2 regions of the Shewanella sp. MTB7 genome follow, and region 2 is predicted to be linked to the other one. Evidence: riboswitches for the same ligand, from Rfam matches in the RefSeq annotation. Region 2 holds a riboswitch; the other holds the start of a gene.
What was found. Region 2 has a riboswitch for cyclic di-GMP ahead of HWQ47_RS24120 (immunoglobulin-like domain-containing protein). Riboswitches for the same ligand answer to the same signal wherever they lie in the genome.

Region 1: linked by a shared signal. The riboswitch ahead of HWQ47_RS06805 (glycosyl hydrolase family 18 protein) and the one ahead of HWQ47_RS24120 (immunoglobulin-like domain-containing protein) in region 2 are both predicted to bind cyclic di-GMP.

What each region holds. Positions count from the first base shown of each region.
Region 1 is NZ_CP085636.1:1,622,430-1,629,749, forward strand. Features, by position in the region: gene HWQ47_RS06790 (aminopeptidase P family protein) at 1-1,233, opposite strand, end outside; gene HWQ47_RS06795 (MFS transporter) at 1,477-2,673, shown strand; gene HWQ47_RS06800 (M24 family metallopeptidase) at 2,873-4,090, shown strand; cyclic di-GMP riboswitch class I at 4,505-4,623, shown strand; gene HWQ47_RS06805 (glycosyl hydrolase family 18 protein) at 4,773-7,320, shown strand, end outside.
Region 2 is NZ_CP085636.1:5,523,068-5,530,387, reverse strand. Features, by position in the region: gene HWQ47_RS24135 (BMC domain-containing protein) at 1-439, shown strand, start outside; gene HWQ47_RS24130 (zinc-ribbon domain-containing protein) at 513-812, shown strand; gene HWQ47_RS24125 (sugar transporter) at 834-2,024, opposite strand; cyclic di-GMP riboswitch class I at 2,180-2,265, shown strand; gene HWQ47_RS24120 (immunoglobulin-like domain-containing protein) at 2,332-4,515, shown strand; gene HWQ47_RS24115 (peptidylprolyl isomerase) at 4,612-5,103, shown strand; gene HWQ47_RS24110 (transporter substrate-binding domain-containing protein) at 5,403-6,335, shown strand; gene HWQ47_RS24105 (putative bifunctional diguanylate cyclase/phosphodiesterase) at 6,341-7,320, shown strand, end outside.

The DNA of each region.
Region 1 (7,320 bases), 2.5 Mb from region 2:
GCGAGTGACATCAGTGGTACCATCAAGATATTGAGCCCCTGAGTCCACCAGATAGAGGCTGTTATTAGTCATTAACGCAGGAATGCCATTATTGTGGTTGTAATGACACATGGCGGCATTACCGCCTACCGCTGAGATCGTATCGAAACTGGGCTCACGGTATTGTGGATCGCTTAAACGGAATGTCTCCAGTTTATCGGCCAGCTGGCCTTCGTCATAAAAGTTACCTGCAGCTACTTCACCGTCAAGCCATGCAAGAAAACGAGAAACCGCCACGCCATCGCGGATATGACAGGCTTTGATGCCAGCGAGTTCACTGGGGTTTTTCTGTGCCTTGGTTAACGATACCGGATCGAAGCCAGCAACTAAGATAGCACCCGCTTGCTCGGCGGTAAGCTGAGACCAAGCGTTGGCAGAGTTTGGATCGGCCAGCAGTCTAACGCCGGAAAGCTCACTCAACGCCGACTGTAACTCCGCTTCGGCTCTGAAGCTAACTCCCTCTCCCACATGGGCTGCAATGCTTGCTGGCAGTTTATCCAGCTGAGTGAATAACACCATATCCCCGTTTGCATGAAGCAGGGCAGAGCCTAAAATAACAGGCAGGCGAGGTACATCATTGCCACGAATATTCAATAACCAGCAGAAGGAATCAAGGGAGGCGATAAGGGCCATATCTGCGCCAGATTTCGCCACTATCTTGCCTATCTCAAGGCGTTTCTGTTGGCTGGTTTTTCCTGCTCTTTTATCGTCAAATAATACAGCGGGTGCATTTGATATAGCAGGTCTGTGATGCCAATGCAGGTCGATAGGGTTATCGTTAACAGCGATAAGCTGCATCGATGCTTTAGTCAATGTTGAGAGCGCTTTTTTCTGCCAACTAAGAGGATGTAAACGCGGGTCATAACCAATACGAGCGCCGGCGGTTAAAGTGTCGGCTAACCATTGGATTTGCGGAGTCTCAGTCAGGCTTAAATATTGAAACAGCTCGCCATCGACCTGCAGCTTAACTTGTACCGTGTAGCGACCATCGGTAAAAATGACGGCACTGTCTTTTAGCACTATAACCATACCTGCAGAGCCCGTGAACTTGCTTATCCACTCTAGGCGCTCATTGCGCTGCGGTACGTATTCACCTAAATATTCGTCGGCGCGGGGGATGATAAAAGCGTCGAGTTTATCTTTTGCCATTTCATTGCGTACAGCATCGAGGCGTGAGGCTAATGTTTGTGTCATGGAAGCTCCGGTTAGCGTCGATAAAGCGAAAGTTGCAATGCTTATCGATTTTTTTGTTATAGGGTTCTTTGGGGTAATTATCGCAGCTCAAATCAGACGTGGGAAGTTGCAGCCCGATGATTTTTAGGCATTGATTGTGACTATGTGTAAATTTTGAAACATTTTACTTGTTACATTTTAGTGTGGATCAATTAGATTAGAGCATCCCTGCTCATGGTGATGTGGGGTTTACAGGAGTTTTAAATGCCATTTAATGTGTGGGTTTTGACCTTAGCTCAAGCTTTTGCAATGAGCGCAGCCCCCATGATGATGCTGCTCGGGGGCATTATTGGTATTGAACTGGCTCCAGAACCGGGTCTGGCAACACTGCCTATTACCGCAATGGTGATTGGGGTGGCGGTATCGGTATTGCCAGTGACGCAATTGATGCGGCGATTCGGTCGTAAGCCTATCTTCATCTCAGGTTCAATTCTGGCGGCAATAGCGGGAATTGTTGCCGCCTATGCCACTTATAACGGTAACTTCGTACTCTTTTGCATCAGTGGTGTCTTGCTTGGTACGGGCGGAGCTGTGGTGCAACAGTATCGTTTTGCGGCCATGGAGGCAGTGGAGCCCGCATTAGGCGCTAAGGCGACATCACGGGTCTTGCTCGGTGGCTTGGTTGCCGCATTTCTGGGGCCTGAATTGGCAGTTTTTGGCAGTGAGTTAGTTGATATTCCCTATGTGGGCGCTTTTATGTTTCTCACTTTTATCTGCATCTTAGCGGCTATCACCCTCTGTTTTTATCGGGAGCCCGTCAAGTTGAACCGGGTTCAAGAGGGGATGCTCAACAATGATGTTCGAACGTTTGGGGTTATCTTGAGCCAGCCTAAAATTTGGGTTGCCATTGCTGGTGGCATAATTGGCTTTGCTATGATGAGCTTTATCATGACGGCCACCCCTTTGCATATGCACCATAATGAGCACTACTCGTTAGCTGATACTAAGTGGGTCATTCAGAGTCATATTATTGCTATGTACCTTCCTTCTCTGTTTACCGGCTATTTTGTGGCTAAATGGGGAGTTAACAAAATGATGCTCGTCGGTCTGACAGCTTATCTGGTGACCATAGTCATTGCGCTGCTGGGCAGTGAACTGCTTAACTATTGGGCTGCTTTAGTATTGCTTGGTTTAGGCTGGAACTTACTGTTTGTGGGAGGTACAGTACTGCTACCTCAATGCTATCGCGAAGGAGAGGGATTTAAGGTACAGGCGTTAAATGACAGCTTAGTATTTGGCTCTCAGGCATTAGCATCATTAAGTGCAGGCTGGGTTATTCACCAATTAGGTTGGCAGTTACTGCTTAATATTTGTGTGCCTTTTATTGCACTGCAACTGCTACTAATGGCGTGGTGGCGTTTTAGTCAAAGTAGCCGAGTTAATGGGAAAGTGAGCGAGTAAGTTTATCGCCGCTATTTAACCTCTGTTCATTATAATTAAGGCAGCGTTTCAATTTCTGCTGACACTTTGTATATTTTATGCTAGAAAGAAGATCTGATTTTATGACTGGACTGAGAAGCTGTATCTAGTCATGGATAAATAGCGACAAAGTCAGGGACTACGTAGGGTTTCCTGATATAAAAATATAAAGGGTAAGCAGATGACCTTAGGTGTAGGCGGTTCAACCGTAGAGCAAGAGCTAGCAAAATTAACCGATATGACTCAAGGCACTGCGCCTATTAGTCATGAAGAATTTACCGGGCGTATTGAAAAAGCCCAGGCACTAATGACAGCCCAGGGAATTGAAGCGATCTATATCAATGCCGGCACCAATTTATATTATTACACTGGCACGCGTTGGTATGCCAGTGAACGTATGGTGGGTGCTATTATCCCTGCCAAAGGTGAGCTTGAATATATCGCGCCAGCATTTGAAGTGGATACCTTGCTAGGCTTTATGGTCATCGAAGGCAAGGTCAACACTTGGCAGGAAGATGAGAGTCCTTATGCCTTATTCGGTGAAGTATTAGCACAGATGAGCATTGATAGTGGCAAAGTGGGCATCGATGAATCTGCTGCCTTTTTTATCTTTGATGGTGTGCGTCAAGCCCACAGCCAGTTTGATTATGTGAATGCAAAATCGGTCACTGCAGCTTGTCGTATGATTAAATCTGATGTTGAGCTGAGCCTGCTGCAACGCGCGAAAGACATGACCTTAGAAGTACATAAAGCCGTTGCTCGTATTTTGTGTGAAGGGATCACCGTTGGTGAAGTAGAGGCCTTTATTCATGAAGCCCACAAGCGTGTAGGTGCCCCCGCTGGCTCCTATTTTTGTATCGTACTTTTTGGTGAAGACAGTGCCTACCCCCATGGCGTTAAATCACCTAAAGCGTTGGAGTTAAACGATACTGTACTGATTGATACTGGTTGTCAGTTGCAAGGATATAACTCTGATATTACCCGTACATTTGTGTTTGGTACCCCAAGCCCACGTCAACGTGAATTGTGGAAATATGAGCAAGATGCGCAGATTGCCGCATTTGACGCCGCTAAAATTGGCGCCACTTGTGCCAGTGTAGATAGAGCTGCTCGTGACGTACTTGAAGCGGCAGGTTTTGGTCCAGATTATAACGTACCAGGCTTACCTCATCGCACTGGTCATGGTATAGGTTTAGATATCCATGAATGGCCCTATTTAGTGCTTAATGATCAAACCCCATTGGCCTCAGGCATGTGTTTCAGTAACGAACCTATGCTGTGTGTTCCCGGTGAATTTGGTGTGCGTCATGAAGATCATTTCTATATGACCAATGAGGGCCCCGTTTGGTTTACTAAGCCAGCTCACTCAATCGATGACCCATTCGGCTACGAAGCGTAATACTTGATGAGCTAGGTAAAAGTAACGAAGCATCAATGGCTATGTGTTTCCGGTGAATTTGGTGTGCGTCATGAAGATCATTTCTATATGACCAATGAGGGCCCCGTTTGGTTTACTAAGCCAGCTCACTCAATCGATGACCCATTCGGCTACGAAGCGTAAGAAAGCCAATAGTTTTCCATCGTTAAAGGCATCCAAATTAAATGGATGCCTTTTCTATTTCTCATATTGATTAAATTTGCTCCTTTTCTTCATCAAAACTCACTTCTAGTAAGAAACGTTAAAATAATTATATTTTAACTTATATTAATCAGCAGTTTAAAACTAGTTAAAATATTGTGTTGCATATTTAGCTAAATTAAGTTTATTCTAAATAACAGATGACAGCGTTGTCATCTGGCGCAGTAACTTGCATATGTAAAAAGGCAAACCAACTGAAAGGTTGGGACGCAAAGCTTCCGGTCTAAGGGGATAGTTTTGAGAAGGTCGCATTCTCAAAATAGTATTATTCCTATGATAGCGGGGATGTTACAGGAAGTTTCTTCATGGGGTGCTTGACGACACTAAGAATCGAAAAGGTCACGTCTCAGCTTCTCATGGTATTAAGAATGGGTTTTACTCCTGTTCATGCTTTGTTTGCCTTATTGATAATTTATAAAAATAAAAGCAATAAGGACACCCTATGATTAACACTAAACTCTCTTTGGCTGCGCTTGTCGTCGCCAGTACTCTTTCCACATCAGCTTATGCTACAACGCCAGGGAAGCCGACTATCGGCTGGGGCGAAACTAAATTTTCCATCATAGAAGTAAATCAAGCTGCCACGGCTTATAACCAACTTGTGACAATTAAAGACGCCGCAGAAGTGTCTGTGAATTGGAACTTATGGAGTGGTGAGTTAGGTGATACGGCAAAGGTACTATTTGACGGCGTTGAGGTCTGGTCGGGCACTTCAACGGCGTCAGGTTCTGCCACATTTAATATTAGCCAAGGCGGTCGTTACCAGATGCAAGTGGCGTTATGTAATGCCGATGCTTGTACGTTAAGTGATGGCAAAGAGATCCTTGTAGCTGATACTGATGGCAGTCACTTATTACCGCTAGATACTCAATTTGGTGAGAACAATAGGCCTTACGTTAATAAGTCTGGCAAGGTGGTGGGGAGTTATTTTGTTGAGTGGGGCGTTTATGGTCGTAAGTTCTCCGTGGATAAGATGCCAACTAAAAACTTGACTCATATCCTCTATGGTTTCACGCCAATTTGTGGTGGTGATGGCATCAATGACAGTTTAAAAGAGATTGAGGGTAGCTTCCAGGCATTGCAACGAGCTTGTAGTGGACGGGAAGATTTTAAGGTGGCGATCCATGACCCTTGGGCCGCAGTGCAGATGCCTCAAAGTGGCGTGAGTGAGTATTCAGATCCCTACAAGGGTAACTTTGGCCAGTTGATGGCGCTTAAGCAAGCGCAACCAGATTTAAAGATTTTACCCTCTGTTGGTGGCTGGACTCTTTCAGATCCTTTCTATTTTCTCGACGATGATGTGAAGCGTGCTCGTTTCGTTGCTTCTGTCAAAGAGTTCCTGCAGACGTGGAAGTTCTTTGATGGTGTCGATATTGATTGGGAATTCCCTGGTGGTAACGGCGCGAATCCTAACTTAGGTAATCCTGAGACTGACGGTGAAACCTATGTGCTCTTGATGAAAGATCTTCGTGCCATGCTTGATGCGCTGAGTGTTGAGACAGGTAAAACCTATGAGCTCACATCAGCCATTAGTGCCGGTGCAGATAAGATAGCCATGGTAGATTATCAAGCAGCGCAGCAGTACATGGATAACATCTTTTTGATGAGTTATGACTTCTACGGTGCATGGTCAAACACTGACTTGAACCACCAGACTGCGCTTTACGCTGCTAGTTGGAAGCCTGATACTAAAAATACCACTCAAATTGGTGTTAATGCTCTGCTTGCACAAGGTGTGACGCCTGAGAAAATTGTTATTGGTGCCGCCATGTACGGTCGTGGCTGGACCGGAGTTAACGGTTACCAAGGTGGAAATCCGTTTACCGGCACAGCAACGGGAAAAGTGAAAGGAACCTGGGAAGATGGTGTGGTTGATTATCGTCAGATAGCGAATGAGTACATGTCAGGTGAATGGGAGTATGAGTATGATGAAGTCGCTGAGGCACCTTACGTATTTAAGGCTTCAACTGGGGATCTAATCACCTTTGATAATGCTCGCTCTGTCACTGCTAAAGGTCAATATGTTACGGTTAATCAACTTGGTGGATTGTTTGCTTGGGAGATAGACGCTGATAATGGTGACATCCTCAATGCCATGCATGAAGGTTTAGGGCATGGAGAGGGGACAACACCGCCGGTGAATAAGGCGCCGATTGCCAATGCGGGCAGTGCTCAGAATGTTACGGGTCCAAGTGACGTCGTGCTCGATGGCGGTTTATCTCGTGATCCTGAAGGACAGTCACTCACTTATGTCTGGGGGCAAACATCTGGCCCAGTCGTGACACTTGTGAATGCCGATATGGCTCAAGCTAGCATCAGTCTAAACGCAACCGATATCGATGTTGCTTATGGTTTCTCGCTAACGGTGACAGACCCTGAGGGATTATCCGCAACGGCTAGCACATCGGTCACCAATATGATGCCTCAAGCTAACCGAGCACCAGAAGTCTCACTCGACTCTATAATCACCGTTGATTCAGCTCAACAATTCAGCATTATAGCTACTGCCAGCGATGCCGATGGCGATAGTTTAACCTATAGCTGGACAGTACCAGCAGGGTTAGTCGCAACGGGTCAATCTAGTGACTCCCTTGTTGTGACCGCTCCTGCAGTGACTGAAGATACTAGCTTTAGCTTAAGTGTATTGGTGTCTGATGGTGCCCTTGATGCGTCGGCTCAAACAGTGTTGACCGTTAAAGCCCCCACAAGTGATGGTTGTGAGACAAGCGACCCTGGTGCGGGTAACCATCCAACTTGGGATAGCTCGGTCATCTACAGTGGTGGTGAGACTGTGAGTCATACCTGTTTAGTCTGGAAAGCTAAATATTGGACTCAAGGTAATGAGCCTACAGTGACGGCAGAACAGTGGGCATTGCAAAGTAATGTTGAGATGGGATGGAATGCAGGTATTGCTTATAACGGCGGTGAGCAAACAACTCATAATGGACATACTTGGCAGGCTAAGTGGTGGACAAAAGGTGAAGAGCCTG
Region 2 (7,320 bases):
CTGCCCCGGTAAGTTTATGGTGATGGTCAGTGGTGATGTGTCGGCAGTAAAAGCCTCGGTTGAAGCGGGTTTATTTGTCGGTGGCGGTGACATTATTGACGATCTGATTATCTCTAATGTTCATCCTGATGTTTTTCCTGCAATATCAGGCACCCGGGTGGTTGAGGAGACCGGCGCACTCGGTATCATTGAAACTTTTTCTGTTTCGGCCATTGTTGAGGCGGCCGATGCCGCGGTAAAAGCAGCCAATATCGAACTTCTTGGTGTACATATGGCTATGGCGATAGGGGGCAAAGGATATATTACGTTAACAGGGGACATCGCTTCTGTGACGGCAGCTATTGAGGCCGCGGCTGAGCGGATTAAGTCTAAGGGAGTGTTGGTCGCTAAAGTCGTTATTCCAAACCCAAGTAAAGAAATGTTACAAGGAAAGGTATAACAAGTGTCTTTTTCTTATGTTTCAATGCACAATAAATTGTTCGATAAAGCTGAACGATTTAAGGAGATTGAGCATGTTGTTTCTTGTGGGTATGGACAAAAAGTATGAGTTGTTAGCGCCCTTGATGACTTGCCACTGCCTACGTTGTGGCGAGGATAAGCAGTGGCGTTTGTATAAGGAAATCGAATGGGCCTCACTCTTTTTCATCCCAGTCTGGCGATTTACTCCCGACTATTTGTTGGTATGCGAGACATGTCAGGACAGGGTGAAACTGTCCCGGATATTGGGCAAGCAACTCGCACTTATCGATTCTCACGGGCAAGATTTACATGATGAAGTTGAAGCTTTAGTGGCTAAACATCAGCACAACTAACAATGCTGCACTTATTTATGGCTAAATGGAGTCAGCACAATGGAATATAGGTTTACGCTTTACCAGTAGATACCAAAGTGGCAACAGTGCCAGTAATATGATGATGCCACCCACCAGCCCGTTATATTCGACCCCAAAATTCATTGTCACTCGACTACCAAGCAAGGCGCCTGCACCAATGCCTATATTGAATATTCCTGAATAAATAGCCATAGAGATATCCGTCGCGGCCGAGCCGTATTTCAACACTCGGTATTGAAGTGCTAATGCACTGAGCATCATGGCGGCTCCCCAAATAAAGGCCAGTAATATCAGTGTCGGTAAATGAGTCCCCATTTTCGCTAGTGCAAATAAAGAAGCGCCAAGTACCAGTATACCGCTCAACATCAGATACTGTGGGTGTTGGCCGTTATAACGGCTGAACAGTAAGCTTCCTATGATTCCAGCCCCTCCAAAAATCAGTAAAACCCAAGTGGTTATCTCTGGAGTGAATTTAAATACTTGTTGAATGAGGGGCTCTAGATAGGTGAATGCGGTAAACTGCGCCGTCACCACAATCACGGTTAACAGATAGAGCCAAAGCAAAGGTTTATTGCGCATCAATGTCGGTAAGCTATGACGATCACCGCTATTAGATGCCTCAATTTTTGGTAGCCAATACCATAGTGCCAACATGACCATGAAAGCTAACAAACCGATTCCGGCAAAGGTGACTCGCCAACCAAGGTATTGCCCAATAATACGTCCTAAAGGTATACCAAGTACCATAGCGAGCACTGTTCCCGTCGCGAGCAAACCTAAGGCTTGAGAGGCTTTTTCAGGAGGTGCTAAACGTACCGCCATGGCTGCAGTAATGGACCAGAATACGGCATGTGCCAATGCAATACCTATGCGTGAAACTAATAGAATATGATAGCTGGTGGCCATTGCCGAAATTAAATGGCTAATAATGAACAGGATAAAGATAGCCATTAACAGACGCTTTCGCTCTACCTGTGCCAGCAACAACATGGCCGGTAGGGACGTTAGCGCGACCACCCATGCATAGATGGTGATCATAGGGCCGATTTCGGCGGCACTCATATCAAAACTTTGGCCTAGGTTAGTTAATAAGCCTACAGGTACAAATTCTGTGGTATTAAAAATAAAGGCAGCAAGCGCCATTAAAAAGACCCTAAGCCAAGCTAAACGGGTATCTACAGGTGTGTTCATAATGCATGTGGTGGACAAAAAGGCAGCAGATTCTAGGAGGAAGATGGCTTTAGGTCAATCAGATTCTTAAGTAAATGCTTGTTCGTGTATTTTGATTTACAAAATTAGCATTACAGATAATAATCATCGTGATTTTTATTAGTGCAATGATGCACTTGGTGAAAAGGCAAAACATGTGAAAGCGTGTGACGCAAAGCATCCAGCCTAAGGGGCTTGGCCCTATGGTAGTGGAGTTACCTCAAGTGACGTCGGTTGCGCCGTAGGCGTGCCTGTTACTTTTCTGTATTCAATGAAAAGGCATAAATTAATGAAATCGTTAACACTCAATCTTGTCGGAGCTGGCATTACTCTGGCAATAAGTTCTTTGTCGGTACCCGTTTTTGCTAATGGTAGCGACATGGTTAATCCTGAGTCTGGCGTGGTTGTTGGCTATTGGCATAACTGGTGCGGTGGTGCGGGTTATAAAGGCGGCGTAGCCCCTTGTGTTTCTTTAGCCGAAATCGATCCACAGTACAATGTGGTCGATGTGTCATTTATGAAAGCTTATGGTGCCGCTGGCACTATACCTACCTTCAAGCTAGATCCTGACATTGGCTTAACAGAAAGCCAGTTTATCGATCAAATCAGCGAACTTAACCGTCAGGGACGTTCGGTCTTGATAGCCCTTGGTGGCGCGGATGCCCACATTGAGTTGCGACTGGGTCAAGAGCAAGATTTAGCCGATGAGATTATCCGCCTTGTGGAGCTGTATGGCTTCGATGGACTCGATATCGATTTAGAACAAGCCGCTGTTACCGCAGCTGATAACCAAGTGGTGATCCCAGCAGCTTTACGCATTGTTAAAGACTACTACCATGCTCAAAATAAGAACTTTTTGATCACCATGGCCCCAGAGTTTCCTTACCTTACAAGCGGTGGCAAGTATGTCCCTTATATCACGGCATTAGAGGGTTATTATGACTGGATAAACCCCCAGTTTTATAATCAAGGTGGCGATGGTATCTATATCGAAGGCTTAGGTTGGATAGCACAGAATAACGATAATCTCAAACAGGAGTTTATCTATCATATTGCTGACGCGTTGGCCAATGGCACCAATGGTTTCACTAAAATCCCCCACGATAAGTTAGTATTTGGTATTCCAACTAATATCGATGCCGCAGCAACAGGATTTATTAATGATCCACAGAAGCTGTACGCTGCATTCAACCAACTAAAGCAGCAGGGTCAGCCTCTGCGTGGCGTGATGACCTGGTCCATTAACTGGGATATGGGACAAAATTCAGCAGGGCTGACCTATCAAGAGTCATTCATTAAGGCATACGGCCCATTTATTCATGGCCAAGAGATCCTTCCTCCAGAACCGGATAACGGCAAGCCTATTTTCTCGGGATTGAGTAATGTACGAGTGACGCTTGGTGGTCATTTTGATGCGCTAGCTGGGGTCAATGCCCGTGATATGGAAGATGGCGATATTACTGCTGATATTCAAGTAGAAGGTCGTGTTAATACCAGTGAACTTGGTTTATATGCACTAACTTATAAAGTTGCAGATAGTGATGATAACGTCACCGAGCAAGTTCGCACTGTTGAGGTGTATAACACTAAGCCTGAGTTCACGGGCGTTGCAAATATTACTATCACCTTAGGTAGCCAGTTTAATGTGATGGCGGGTGTAAGTGCAAATGATGCTGAAGATGGTGATTTAACGGCGAGTATCTCTGTTGAAGGTGAGGTCAATAGCGAGCATGTGGGTCAATATCCGCTGATTTATCGTGTGACGGATGGTGCTGGACAAGAGTCTCGTGTTGAGCGTGTTGTGACAGTTAAAGAGCAAGGTGCTGTTTGTGATAACGCGTGGGATGGCACGACGGTTTACCTTGGTGGTGAGACGGTCAGTCACAAGAGTAAAAGTTGGCTTGCTGGCTGGTGGACGAAAGGTGATGAGCCCGGCACTACTGGTGAATGGGGTGTCTGGACGTCAAAGGGTGACAGCGATTGCGATGGTGGGACTCCACCTGTTGTAAAGCCAACACTTGGTGTGGCTGGGTTATCTTCGCGCTATCTGCTTCAGCAAGGCTCGGTTGATATTCACTTTTCAGTTAACGTGAATCAAACCATGGTAGTGAGTACAAGTTTAGTTCAAGGTAGCAACACTTTTGCCAGTGCTGAGGTTGAGTTAAGTAATGAGGGAACATTAACACTATCGGCCATTAACCTAGAAGCTGGCAGCTATGAGGTGGTCGTTGAGGCTAAAGCTAACAACCTCATCTATCGCTCAGCTGTGAGCTTGGTTGAAGAGGACAGTGAAGGTGGCGACTACCCTGAGTATGTATCAGGCACCCAGTACCAAGCAGGTGATGTTGTGACCAATGCTGGTGGACTATATCAGTGTCGTCCATGGCCTAACAGTGGTTGGTGTGGAGGCTCTGCCACTCACTATGCTCCAGGTACTGGTAGTGCATGGAATGATGCGTGGTTTTCACAGTAAACTGACAGTTATGCCTCACCATTATAGTGGGGCAATTCTCTTAGATTTTGCTAATGAGAGGCTAGATATAGCCTCATTTATTTTTTAAGGGTTTCTATGATTATTTTCACTACAAATTTGGGCAATATCGAGATTGAGTTAGATTTTGAGCGTGCACCTGTGAGTGCGAAAAACTTCTTGAAGTATTGTCAGGATGGTTTTTACGATGGGACGATTTTTCATCGGGTCATCAGTGGTTTTATGGTGCAAGGGGGCGGGTTTACTGCCGAAATGGATGAGAAGCCAACGCGGGCAGCCATAGTCAATGAGGCGAATAAAGGCCTAAAGAATGTGATCGGGACACTGGCAATGGCGAGAACCGATGCACCGCACTCAGCGACTGGGCAGTTCTTTATTAACTTGGCAAATAACACATTTTTAGATCATACCGCGACGACCAATACAGGTTGGGGTTATGCGGTTTTTGGTAAGGTGAGCGCTGGCATGGAGGTGATTAATAAGATAGCTAAAGTGAAAACCATCTCCGTCATGGGTCATGACGATGTGCCGCAGGAGATGATTATTGTCGAAAAGGTGAGTGTGTTTTAAATTGAGCACAAGCTAATATTTGTATTAAAATTGAACTGAGTATACAATTGACTAGTCACTAGTTTAATTTGTTGCAAGTTAAGTGGGGCGGTTGAAAATTGATCACTTGTTGCAATTGTATCCGACATTATGAGATTAATTTGGCTATTTTAAGCTGGATTGTTATGACTGGATTTCAGCAGGTTTTTTCTGCCTAGAATGTCTCAAAGTGGGGGAGGGGAAGTTGTAAGTCTGGGCTTGGAATGTATACTGCGAGCCGAATCTGTCCGATTCTTTAAACAAACTGAGAGATATTAACGATGCGATTTTTTGCACTATCTAAGCTAATCACAAAGTGTCTTTTTTTGATCTTCTTAGGTGGAATTTCAGTTCAAGTGATGGCACGAGATTTAGATGAGATCCAAGCTGAAGGGATATTACGTCATCTTGGTGTTCCCTACGCGAGTTTTGTTACTCAGTATACCGAAGGCAACAAAAAGATTCACAGTGGTTTAGATATAGAGTTGATGCAAAATTTTGCAACACATCTGGGGGTGGAGTATCAGTTCATTCCAGCAACTTGGACGACCGTCTTCGGTAAGCTAACAGGGCGAAATGGTCAGTTTATCAATAATCAAGTGATCTATTCAGAAAGTCAGGACATTGAAGGCGATGTGATGGCCCATGGTGTGACTGTTTTAGATTGGCGTAAAGAGATCGTCGATTTTTCTGATGACTATTTTCCCTCTGCTGTTTGGTTGATTGCACGTATAGAGTCAGATCTTGACCCAATTGTACCAAGTGGTTCAATAAACAAAGATATTACTGCTGTTAAATCATTAATTAAAGGTAGAGAAGTACTGGCGATGAAGCAATCATGTCTGGATCCCGATCTTTATAACCTCTATAAGACAAATGCCAAGGTGATATTATCTGCCAAGCAGCTGCAATTAAATGAGATGGTACCCGCTATCTTAAATAATGAAGCGGAAATGACATTGTTAGATATTGCCGATTCACTCATTGCATTGGAAAAATGGCCGAATAAGATCAAGGTTATTGGTCCTATCTCTGAAGAGCAGAGAATGGCGATGGGATTTAGAAAAGGCTCACCTAAGCTAAGGGAAGCTTTTAATGCGTATTTAAAGCAGATCAGACTTGATGGAAGTTACAAGCAGCTAATCAAGAAATACTATCCAAGTGTGTTTCATTATTACCAAGATTATTTCTCTCTTCCGATAGAATCCCAATAGATATTATGAATATAAAGAAATGGTTTAACAGTAGAACTGCCATTATTATCGCTGGCATTCTTTTAACGGCTTATCTATTTTTAATCCTGACAGTGACCAACTTAGGTCAAAGCAGATTAAAAGAATCTCAACATAATGCTTTGGATCTTAAAGTCAGTAATTATACTGATAATTTGAGCTTTTTCTTCGATGTGAGTCAGGAGAATATTAGCAATCTGAGCAAAAATGGGGCGATTAACACTTATTTTTCTAACCGAGCTGCAGGGATGTCTCTGGAGTATGGACTTAGCTCGAGTCTGTTTAATCTAAGGCAGGCAATCAACACTTTTACTCTAACGAGTATGATAGATCAACATCAGATTTATCAAAGGCTACTGGTTGTTGGTTTAGGTGAAACGGTTATCGCTGACACTGAACCAGATATGTTTTTCGATGTTAGCCAGGTCCCAATGAAATTGATGGAAAGGGCTGATATTAAAATAGTGATGCTATCAACCCAAGATGGGCCAGCGATTACGCTTCTAAATACAATTTACCATCAAGGTAAACCTGTCGCAGTATTGATTGCAGAGATTAATAACGATGTCGTTATTCACCAGCTTTCAACTCAAGAGCATGAGAGTAGTGGTAGCTGTTTAAAGTTGGTTACACCACTTGGTGATATCTTAGTGTGGGACTCGCTTAAGCAATTAGCTGTGTTTAATCCAGTATCCAGGGGCTCTTATAAAGCGATTGGGTCATTTAATCCTAGAAAGCCCCAAAGTCACAGCAATATATCAGCTCATAATATCTACCTCGAGAAAGACATTACTGGGACTCCCTTTAAATTAAAGAGTTGGTTTGAGCCTGTTAACGAGCAGGATATTTTCACCTCAGCTTGGTTTATTGCGGGGATCTCTTTATTGGCACTGCCTGTCATGCTCGGTTTGTTTTATTTAATGAGGGTAAATAACGTTAACTTAGTGTTACAGACTCAAATTCTCGT